DNA from 2 places in the Alteromonas sp. ABV2_168 genome. Region 1 is predicted to be linked to the other one. Evidence: predicted binding sites of a transcription regulator. Region 1 holds the regulator's gene; the other holds the start of a gene.

Region 1 (5,301 bases):
CGATAAGGGGGAGGAGGCCAGAGAAAAAACCGTCTGCAGCAGGGATGCTGCAGCCGAGCCTCCATGGATGGAGTTCCGGCGTGTTTTTTCTCTGGCCTTCGCGCCCAGCGAAGATGCCGGGAGAAATCCGCCTATTCAGCGCGAACGCCCAGCATGTGGCAGATGGCGTAGCTGAGTTCGCAGCGGTTCAGGGTGTAGAAGTGGAAGTGTTTTACCCCTTCTTTCGCCAGCACTTTTACTTGCTCCATGGCGATGTTTGCGCCAATCAGATTACGTGTTGCCTGATCATCGTCATCAAGCCCTTCGTACATTTTGTGCAGCCAGCCGGGTACGTGAACATTGGTGAAACCGGCAAACTTAATCAGTGTCTGATAATTCGTAACCGGCAGGATCCCGGGGACGATATCCAAATCGATACCGGCTGCAGCAGCACGGTCACGGAAACGCAGGTAAACACTGGTGTCAAAGAAGAACTGAGTAATTGCTTCAGAAGCCCCGGCTTCCGCTTTACGCTTCAGGTTAAGCAAGTCGAACTGGGCATTCGGCGCTTCCGGGTGTTTTTCCGGATAGGCGGCGACGGAGATATCAAAGTCTGCCACGTCTTTCAGCAGTGCCACCAGATCAGAGGCATACATTTCGGTTTTATCTACGCCCTTCGGTAAATCGCCCCGCAGAGCAACAATACGGCGAATACCCGAATCCCAGTACTCCTGAGCAATTTGTTTGAGTTCATCACGGCTTGCGTCCACGCAGGTCAGGTGAGGGGCTGCCTGTACACCGGTTTGTTGTTGAATGCGTTTAACAACATCATGGGTGCGGTCACGCTCACCACTGTTTGCACCGTAGGTCACAGACATATAAGAAGGCTTAAGAGGCGCCAGGCGTTCAACAGATTTCCACAGCGTTTGTTCCATCTTTTCCGAGTTAGGCGGAAAAAATTCAAAAGAGACATCAATGTCACGCAATTCGGACAATGACTGGTTTAAGGCGTCGATACCTTGTGCATAGGAAACCATTTTGTTGACTCACTCAATTCTTTGGACGTTTAGACGTCTAAACTAATTAATATATGTCTGGACGTCAAGAGGTTTACACGGCTTAATTGACCTTTTCGCTACATTGTTTAGAATTTCCGCTTATAAAGTAAAATAACAGGCAGTCCGAGATTTCACATGGCAGAATGGAATGGTAAGTATATACACCCTTACGCAGAGCATGGAAAAAAGAGTGAACAAGTAAAGAAAGTCACTGTTTCTATTCCGATTAATGTGCTTAAGGTGCTCACAGACGAGCGAACCCGCAGACAAATTAATAACCTGCGTCACGCGACGAATTCAGAGTTACTGTGCGAAGCATTCCTTCATGCTTTCACCGGGCAGCCGCTGCCTGACGACGACGATTTGCGCAAAGATAACCCTAACCGTGTTCCTGCCGTTGCAAGGAAAATGATGGAAGAGATGGGGATCGACCCCACCGCCGACAACGAAGAAGAATAAAGTAAAGCCAGAGCAAATCACTCTGGCTTTTTTGTATCAGGGGCAAGCTTAGTCTTGCCTGGCTGAGGGCGGTTCGATTTTTTGTAATTCGAATAGAGGCCTGAAAGTTGAGCGGAACAGGAGCACAATACCCAGGCTCATTACTCCGCCCGCAACCGCGCAGGCTACCGGACCAACTGCTGCCGTCACCGAACCACTTCTGAAGTCTCCGAGTTCGTTGGAAGACGCGATGAACAGGGAGTTCACTGCACTCACCCGGCCACGTAATGCGTCCGGTGTCATAATTTGTACTACTGAGCTTCTGATCACCACACTTATCATGTCTGAACCGCCATAAATCAGTAAAGCGAAGCAAGCCACATAAAGGTTCTGTGAAAAGGCAAAGCCGATAATGGAAAAGCTGAAGATGATCAGTGACCAGAACAGCAGCGGGCCATTGCGTTCAATAGCCCGCTTACGTCGTACCATTGTCAGACCGATAAGCGTCGCACCCACAGCCGGCATGGCCCGCAATAAACCCAGAGTTTCCGGACCTTCATGTAAGACGTCTTTCACAAACACAGGTAATATGGCCATGACACTGCCACATAGTATGACCACAAGATCAGTAAACAGCGCTCCGCGGACAACGTTGTTGTGCATCAGGTATTCCACACCGCTGAATATATCTTTAAGTGCCAGTTTGCGCTCTGAATGAATGTTCAGAGCGGGCAATAAAGAAAAGCCACCCAGCGTAAACAGGCCGAAAATGATGAGCACCCAGTAGAGCTGACGGTCGAGCGCCGCCAGTAACACGCCGGCGAGGAAAGGCCCCACGGTTAAGGCGATATTCCAGATAGAGCTTATGGCAGCCACCGCACGCCCCAGATGATCGGTGCTGACGATATTCGGCAACACAGACTGAATGGCCGGTGCGAAGAAAGCCCGCCCTGCGCCCAATACCGATAACGAGCAAAACAGCGCCCATTTATTCAGTTCCGGCTGATTCATCAGCAAAGCGACGGCCAGCACCACCAGTAACTGCAATCCGGCAGAAATTAATAAAATGCTTTTGCGGGAAAAGTTGTCTGCAGCCCAACCTGCCACGAGGAATAAACTGATCACCGGCACAATCTGAAAAATGCCTACCAGTGCCAGGTCAAAGGCCTCGCCGGTGGCTTCGTATAAATGCCAGCCTATACTGACTGCCATGGTTGAGCCGATAAGCGTGGTAGCTATTCGTCCGATGATGAGCCCGATAAGTGCTTTTGACCACATGAAATCTTTGTCCGTCAGATTAGGGGAAGCGGGAAGATAAACGAAAACGGGCCGGTAGTATAACCGGCCCGTAACAAATGAAGTCAGTATGCTTCAATCAGTCTTTGTTACCCGTGTATTTTGCCGGTAAGGATTCAACACCGGCGACGCCTGAGTCAATCGCTGCCTGTGCTACGGCACTGGCAATACGGTGAAGCAAACGGGGATCCATAGGTTTAGGAATAATGTAATCTTTACCAAATGTCAGCGATGCTGATTTACTGGCTTTCAATACTTCTTCAGGTACAGGCTCTTTCGATACTGAACGTAATGCTTCAACCGCAGCGACTTTCATTTCGTCATTAATGGTCGAAGCACGAACATCCAGTGCACCACGGAAAATGAACGGGAAGCACAGTACATTGTTCACTTGGTTGGGGTAATCTGAACGGCCCGTTGCCATGATCAAATCACTGCGAACCTCATGGGCCAGTTCCGGTTTAATTTCCGGATCAGGGTTTGAACAGGCAAATACCACCGGGTTTGGTGCCATCAGTTTTAAGGTTTCTGGAGGCAATACGTCAGGGCCGGAAACACCGACAAAAATATCCGCACCATCCATTACATCGTCAAGGGTACGTTTATCCGTGTTGTTGGCGAACAACATTTTGTGTTCCGTGAGATCGTCACGGCGGGTATGAATCACCCCTTTACGATCGAGCATATAAATGCGCTCACGCTGGGCGCCGCACTTGATCAGCAGCTCCATACATGCAACGGCGGCAGCACCGGCTCCCATACAAACAATTTTGGCGTCTTCGATGTTCTTGCCCTGAATTTCCAGCGCGTTGAGCATACCGGCCGCTGTTACGATGGCTGTACCGTGTTGATCGTCATGGAATACCGGAATCTTGCAGCGTTTGATCAGCTCCTGCTCGATTTCGAAACATTCCGGCGCTTTAATATCTTCAAGGTTAATACCGCCGAACGTATCAGCGATATTGGCAACCGTGTTGATGAATTCTTCAGTAGTCCGGTGTTTAACTTCAATATCGATAGCATCCAGTCCGGCAAAACGCTTAAACAGTAACGCTTTACCTTCCATCACGGGTTTTGATGCCAGCGGACCTAAATTACCTAATCCGAGAATGGCCGTACCATTACTGATTACTGCAACCATATTACCTTTGGCGGTATATCGGTATGCTGCATCAGGATCTTCGGCAATTTCACGTACCGGTTCGGCTACGCCGGGGCTGTAGGCCAGTGCTAAATCATCTACGCTGTCAGCCGGAGTCGACAGTTCTACCTTTATTTTGCCCGGAGTAGGGTATTCGTGGTAATCCAGGGCGCGTTGTCTGAAATCTGACATTCTTTTGTGTGTCCTTCTCAGGGTTTGGTCTTTGCACAACTACTACTTGTCGTTCCTGCGCTAATCTCTTGTTTTCGTTATAAAGCGCAGCTTGCGACAAATGTAACACAACGCCTTTCACAGTACATATCTGATCAGGAGCTATCTTATGCTTACTTTAGTTGCCGGAGGGCGGCTTCACAAAACGGAATTATCAATGCCGACTATTGATGAAATTTATAAGTTAACTTTAATTTATAATTTATTTTATATGGCTGGACGGTGGAGCGGGCGGGTGAGTAAAGCGTAACGGGACGAGCACGGGTTAAGTGTTTTAAGTAACGGATTTAAGGCACAAAAAAAGCGCCGTAAAGGCGCTTTTTTCGCAATTCAATGCCGGACTTATTTTTTGCCCAGAGCACCAAAACGCTTTTTGAAGCGGTCAACACGACCACCAGTATCAACGTTACGCTGCTTACCAGTGTAGAACGGGTGGCAGTTTGAGCATACGTCCAGGTTCAGTTCTTTACCTGCAGTAGAACGTACTTTGATAACGTTACCGCAAGAGCAAGATGCAGTAATTTCTTCGTAAGTAGGGTGGATACCTTGTTTCATGGGTTACCTCATTATATAAGGCCGTATCGCAATCCAGCCCGAAGCTGAACACCATACGCAACTATATTCAATACAAGGCACAACTGGCCTTGCCGTAAAGAGCGGCGCATATTAATGTATGACGCCGTTTTGATCAAGAACGATAAGTAAAAAAGTGCGGAAAATATAGGCAGATTATGCGTTTTGTTGAGGTGGCGGTTCCTGTACCGTTACGACAAGCTTTTACCTACTCCTGTGACACATTACCGGAAGCAGGCTGCAGGGTCAGTGTGCCTTTCGGCCCCCGCACATTAACCGGCGTCGTTCTGGGAGAGGCGGAAACGCCGGAGAACAGCGGAAAAATCAAACCGGTTCACCATGTTATTGATGACAGTCCGGTGCTCGACAGTGTGATGCTGAAACTGTGTCACTGGTTATCCCAGTATTATCTTCATCCGGTGGGGGAGGTTATTCACACCGTATTACCGGTCCTGCTGCGCAAGGGTGAACCGGCGAATCCGGTGGATGAAATCTGGTGGCATGCCGGTGATAACATTGATGAAAATCTGGCGTCACTGAAGCGGGCGAAGCGCCAGTACGCTTGTCTTGAGGCACTGGCGGATG
Region 2 (5,301 bases), on a different contig from region 1:
CGACAATGAAGTCACCCGCGTTATCGATGCACCGGATGTGCTGCAGGGCGCCGGTTTTGACCAGAGTAACTTGTTCTCTGATGTTGAGTTGCGCCGGTTCGAAACGGCTTCGCCTGAAAGTAAAGTTAATTTAGGCGTCACCTGGTCGTTTGACCGCTACACCACAACGTTAAGAACAACCCGTTACGGTGAAGTGGAAGATCCGTCCTCCACCGCTGAGCTGAATGAAATCATTCCGGCGGAGTGGGTAACCGATCTGGACATTAATGTAGCGTTAACGGAAGGGTTGTCTGTGTCTGTGGGCGCAAACAACGTATTTGATGTGTATCCTGAGGCAAGCCGCTACACGGTAGAAGCGCCGACCACCTTTACTTACATCATGCCTTATTCAGGCTTTTCGCCTTACGGCTTTACCGGCCGCTATGTTTACGGAAAAATCACTTACCGTTTCTGATGATGTGAACCGGGTAATAACAACGTGATATACGCGGTGCACAATGCACCGCGTTTTTCGTTCCGGCCTCAGCTGCCGGAAAAAATCATCGCACTGTAAGCCGTAAGATGGATAAGATTGTCATTCAGTTGCACATCGTTTGTTGTAATACCGTCCTGCCAGGCAAACAGGCAGGCTGCATCCGGCGGTATGCCATTTAACCGGTACCCTTCCACATTTGCGCCTGAAAAATTAATCATGACATAAACGTGTTTGTCATCAAGGCCATTGCTTCGTTTGTAGATCAGCACTTTGTTGTCATCGTCCTTATGCACAATTTCTGTGGCACCGCCGGTCAATGCAGCACTGTTCCCGTTTTTATTAGTACGTAAACCGACCAGTTGCTTAAATGCTTCTGCATACTCAGCAAAGCGGGTTTTGCGTGCCCAGTCGATATCACTGGTATCATCGAACCAACCGGACTCTTTAAAATCCTGCCCCTGGAACAGCATGGGTATGCCCGCGGTTGTGAGGGTAAGGACACCGGCTAAAATGCCTTTCTGACGGGCAAAGTAGTTGTCATCCACACCGCCCGGCGCTACTTCCTCAACCAGTCTGGCCTGACCGTTAGCGACTTCATCATGGGATTCGGTATAGACCACACTGGCAAACGGGTTTCCGCTGACCACTCTGGTAATCGCGTTAACCACCGTGCTTAAATCGACATAACTGTCTTCGGTTTTTGTCAGTGTATCGCGGACAGGATGAACGAAACCTGCGGCCCACTGTGCCGTATAGCCACAACCGCCCTTGTCTAAAGGATCGGTAATGTACTCATGACTGTGAAGATCTTCTGCAATGGTCATTTTACCCGGGCAGGACGTCTGAATACGGTGATTGATGGTTTTAATCAGATCGTAGGCTTCAGGGATATCGTCATCGCCGGTATCCGCACCGGACACACTGCGCATATAAGGCACCATATCCATCCTCAATCCGTCAGCTTTAAATTCGTTCAGCCACATCAGTGCATTGTCGGTGAGATAGTCCCGCACCTCCTGACGGCCATAGTCAGGTCGTGTATCTCCCCATGGCGTGGCGCTGCGGAAATCATTGTAGAAATAAATGCCGCCTTTATCGTTCTCGTGCCAGCCGTCAAACTGCCAGATATCCAGGTCGCCCGGGCCTAAATGGTTGTAAACCACATCAAGGATCACACCGATCCCCATGCCGTGAGCAGCATCGATAAAGGCTTTTAATCCGTCAGGACCACCGTAGGCCTCCTCTACTGCAAAGGGATAGGCAGGGTTGTAGCCCCAGCTGATATCGCCGGCGAATTCATTCACAGGCATGAGTTCAACCATCGTCACGCCCAGCGCTTTCAGTTCAGGCAGCTTTTCTATGGCCGATGCAAATGTGCCGTGGCCATCTTCGGGCTTATTAAACGTACCAATATGCATTTCATAAATGACGCGCTCATGAAGGGGGGCGGAGTCAAATTCTGTGTGTTGCCACTGATATTCATCATCGTAAATAACACTGTTTCCCACACTGTTTGTGACCTTGCGGGCACGGGGATCGTTTTTCAGTAACAGCTCATCCTGCAAGGTGGTGATAGCAAACTTGTATTCATCACCGTTTTTCGCGTTGTCAGCAAAACCAACCCAGATTCCGCCTTCACGGGATTCCAGAGGATTTGCAGTCTCATCCCATTCATTAAATGTTCCGGTCACACATACAGATTTGGCGTTCGGCGCCCACACTGCAAACTGATAACCTGACTCTGCCTGGCTGACGCCTAAAACTCCGTTAAACGCTGACATAAGGACTTTCTCCGGGAAAAATAAAATCTGATAGGGATATGTAAGCTGAGATAGCAAAGACAGTGCCGCAACGCGCCGGACGTTGCACCGGAGAGTACGGCCCTTTTTATACACTAATGATATGAAAAATATAAAGTTATTCCCGGGCAGAATTTCATTGCCCTGGCCTGAGCGGGGTGTTCATTGAGCTCCGGAAGAAAAAATTACGGAATGCTCCGGCAAAATGTACGCAATAAAATTCCCGTTTTTCCTGTCAAAATATGATGAATCGCAATATGAAAAGGCAGAAAAAGGCTCTCTTTAGGAGTAAATTGTCTGTTCTGACGGTGTTTTACACAGAAAAAGCAAAATCGCGGTTGACAGATAGACGTCTATACGGCAAATTGTCCGTATGAAAACAATGATTAGCACCACCGGCACGATGATTATTACCACCTCTTCGAGGGCGGTCGCTGGCTAGTGCGCAACATTGCAACCAGACATCGAAAGCCCGCCCTCACCAGGAGCGGGTTTTTTTTTACGCAATTGAGCGTTGATGTAGCAAAATAAAACCGAAAGGAGCATTACATGAAAGTCTTAAAGTTTGGTGGATCTTCTCTGGCCGACGCACCCCGATACCTGCGTGTGACTGAGATTTGTATGACCACCCACCAAACCGATGGCGCAGCAGTAGTGCTTTCTGCGCCAAAGGGCGTGACCAACGCGCTTTCTTCTCTTTGTGAACAGGCTGCCGCAGGGGATGACTTCCAGCCTCTGTTCGAAAAGTTAGAGCAAACTGTTCAGGGTATTGCTGACGAATTAAACACCACCTTAGATAACTTCGCCCACGACCACGTTTCTTCATTTATCTCAGAGCGCTTGTCTGCGCTTAAGCAACAACTGGAAGGCATTAAGTTGCTTGGTTGTGCTCCGGATTCTGTGGCTGCCGGCATCTTAAGTATCGGCGAATACATCAGTGTGACGCTGTTCAGTGCGATTTTGCAAAGTAAAGGTGTGGTTAACAGTATCATCGACCCGGTCGAATACGTGCTGGCACACGGCGAATATCTCGACAGCATTGCTGATGTGGCAATGAGTAAAGCCCGTTTTAGTGACGTAAAGAACGACGGTTCAGTATTACTGGTTATGCCCGGCTTTGTTGCTGTTAATGAAGAGGGTGAGAAAGTCACGCTTGGCCGTAACGGTTCTGATTACTCTGCTGCCATCCTTTCGGCCTGTATCGATGCAGACTGTTGTGAAATCTGGACGGATGTAGACGGTGTTTATAACGCTGACCCGAATCAGGTTGAAGGGGCTGTATTACTTGATAAGCTGACTTATCAGGAAGCCATGGAGCTGTCTTACTTCGGTGCCAAAGTACTGCACCCGAAAACCATTGGTCCTATCGCTCAGCACCACATTCCCTGTCTGATCAAAAACACCCTGAATCCTTCTGCGCCCGGCACGCTAATCAGTAACGAAGCCAGCGAGAAATGGACGTCAGTGAAAGGTATTTCGCAGCTCGATAACATCACGATGTTTAATGTTGCAGGACCAGGTCTCAAAGGCATGGTAGGCATGGCAAGCCGTGTGTTTGAGGTGATGAGTAACGCCAATATTTCCATCAGCCTGATCACCCAGTCCAGCTCGGAGTACAGCATCAGCTTCTGTATACAGGAAAAAGATGCGGCCCGTGCACAGCAACTGCTGGAAGATGCTTTTGCTCTGGAACTGCAAAACCAGTTGCTTGATCAGATTGAAGTGCGTCACGATTTAGCCATTGTTACCCTGGTCGGCGATGGAATGCGTCATACGAAAGGCCTGGCAGCCCGTTTCTTTGCTGCGCTGGCGCAAGCCCGTGTGAATAACGTAGCCATTGCTCAGGGATCTTCAGAGCGTTCCATCTCTACGGTTATCGAAGCGAAAAAGGCGAAGAAGGCGGTACGGGTTATTCACCAGAATTTCTTCTCCGATCGCCACACCATTGACGTATTCCTGGTTGGCTGCGGTAACGTAGGTAAAGAGTTACTGGGTCAGATTTCCCGTCAGCAACCTGCACTGTTGAAGCGCAATATTCAGTTACGTGTATACGGTATTGCCAACAGCCGCAAACTGCTGCTTAACGCGCAGGGCATTGATGTGTCAGGCGACTGGCAGTCTGCACTGGCAGCTTCTGAGGAGTCGTTAAGTGTTGAGCGTTTGCACCAGTTTGTTAACAGCAACAGTCTGGTAAATCCGGTGATTGTTGATTGTACCAGTCACGAAGCAGTCGCTTCACAGTACGTGGATATGATGGAGCAGGGCTTCCACGTAGTGACGCCTAACAAAAAAGCCAACACCGACACCATGGCGTATTACCGCCAGCTGCGCAGAACCGCGCAGAATACAAATCGCCAGTATTTATATGAAACTACCGTAGGTGCGGGCTTGCCGGTTATCGATAACCTGCAGAAACTGTTCGCTGCTGGTGACGTGCTGCATCAGTTCGAAGGCATTTTATCCGGTAGCTTATCCTATGTGTTCGGTAAGCTTGAAGAAGGTATGAGCTTGTCTCAGGCTACCAGTGCAGCAAAAGAAAATGGCTATACCGAGCCGGATCCACGTGACGACTTAAGCGGCATGGACGTGGCCCGTAAACTCCTGATCATGGCACGTGAGGCCGGCCTGGTGCTTGAATTGTCTGATATTCAGATTGAATCTGTGTTACCGGAAGGTTTTGCAGAAGGTGCATCAATTAATGAGTTTATGCAGCAGTTACCTGAGCTGGATGCAGCATTTGGTCAGCGGGTGGAAGAAGCCAAAGCCAACGACAGTGTATTGCGTTATATCGGCAGTATCGATGGCGACAAGTGTAAGGTAAACATTCAGGCGGTGCCGCTTACGCATCCTCTTGCGGCGGTGAAAGACGGTGAGAACGCGCTGGCAATCAGCAGTGACTATTACCAGCCTATTCCTTACGTTATCCGCGGCTACGGAGCGGGTGGTACGGTAACCGCTGCCGGTGTGTTTGCTGATATTCTGCGTACCATGCCGTGGAAACAAATGGCGCTGTAATTGAAGGATGAG

The links. Region 1 encodes MetJ, which represses methionine synthesis genes. Its sites were predicted from a motif close to TAGACGTCTAGACGTCTA; they were not measured.
Region 2: thrA (bifunctional aspartate kinase/homoserine dehydrogenase I) is a predicted target of MetJ. The motif match lies at 2,621-2,638, and genes of this name have one in related genera.

The regions. Positions count from the first base shown of each region.
Region 1 covers NZ_JBSWYQ010000003.1:57,674-62,974, forward strand. The annotation lists gene metF (methylenetetrahydrofolate reductase) at 132-1,016, opposite strand; gene metJ (met regulon transcriptional regulator MetJ) at 1,173-1,496, shown strand; gene ACXAH4_RS05840 (MFS transporter) at 1,545-2,753, opposite strand; gene ACXAH4_RS05845 (malic enzyme-like NAD(P)-binding protein) at 2,851-4,104, opposite strand; gene ACXAH4_RS05850 (hypothetical protein) at 4,253-4,393, shown strand; gene rpmE (50S ribosomal protein L31) at 4,486-4,698, opposite strand; gene priA (primosomal protein N') at 4,875-5,301, shown strand, end outside.
Region 2 covers NZ_JBSWYQ010000009.1:169,035-174,335, reverse strand. The annotation lists gene ACXAH4_RS14530 (TonB-dependent receptor plug domain-containing protein) at 1-454, shown strand, start outside; gene ACXAH4_RS14525 (alpha-amylase family glycosyl hydrolase) at 523-2,256, opposite strand; gene thrA (bifunctional aspartate kinase/homoserine dehydrogenase I) at 2,824-5,289, shown strand.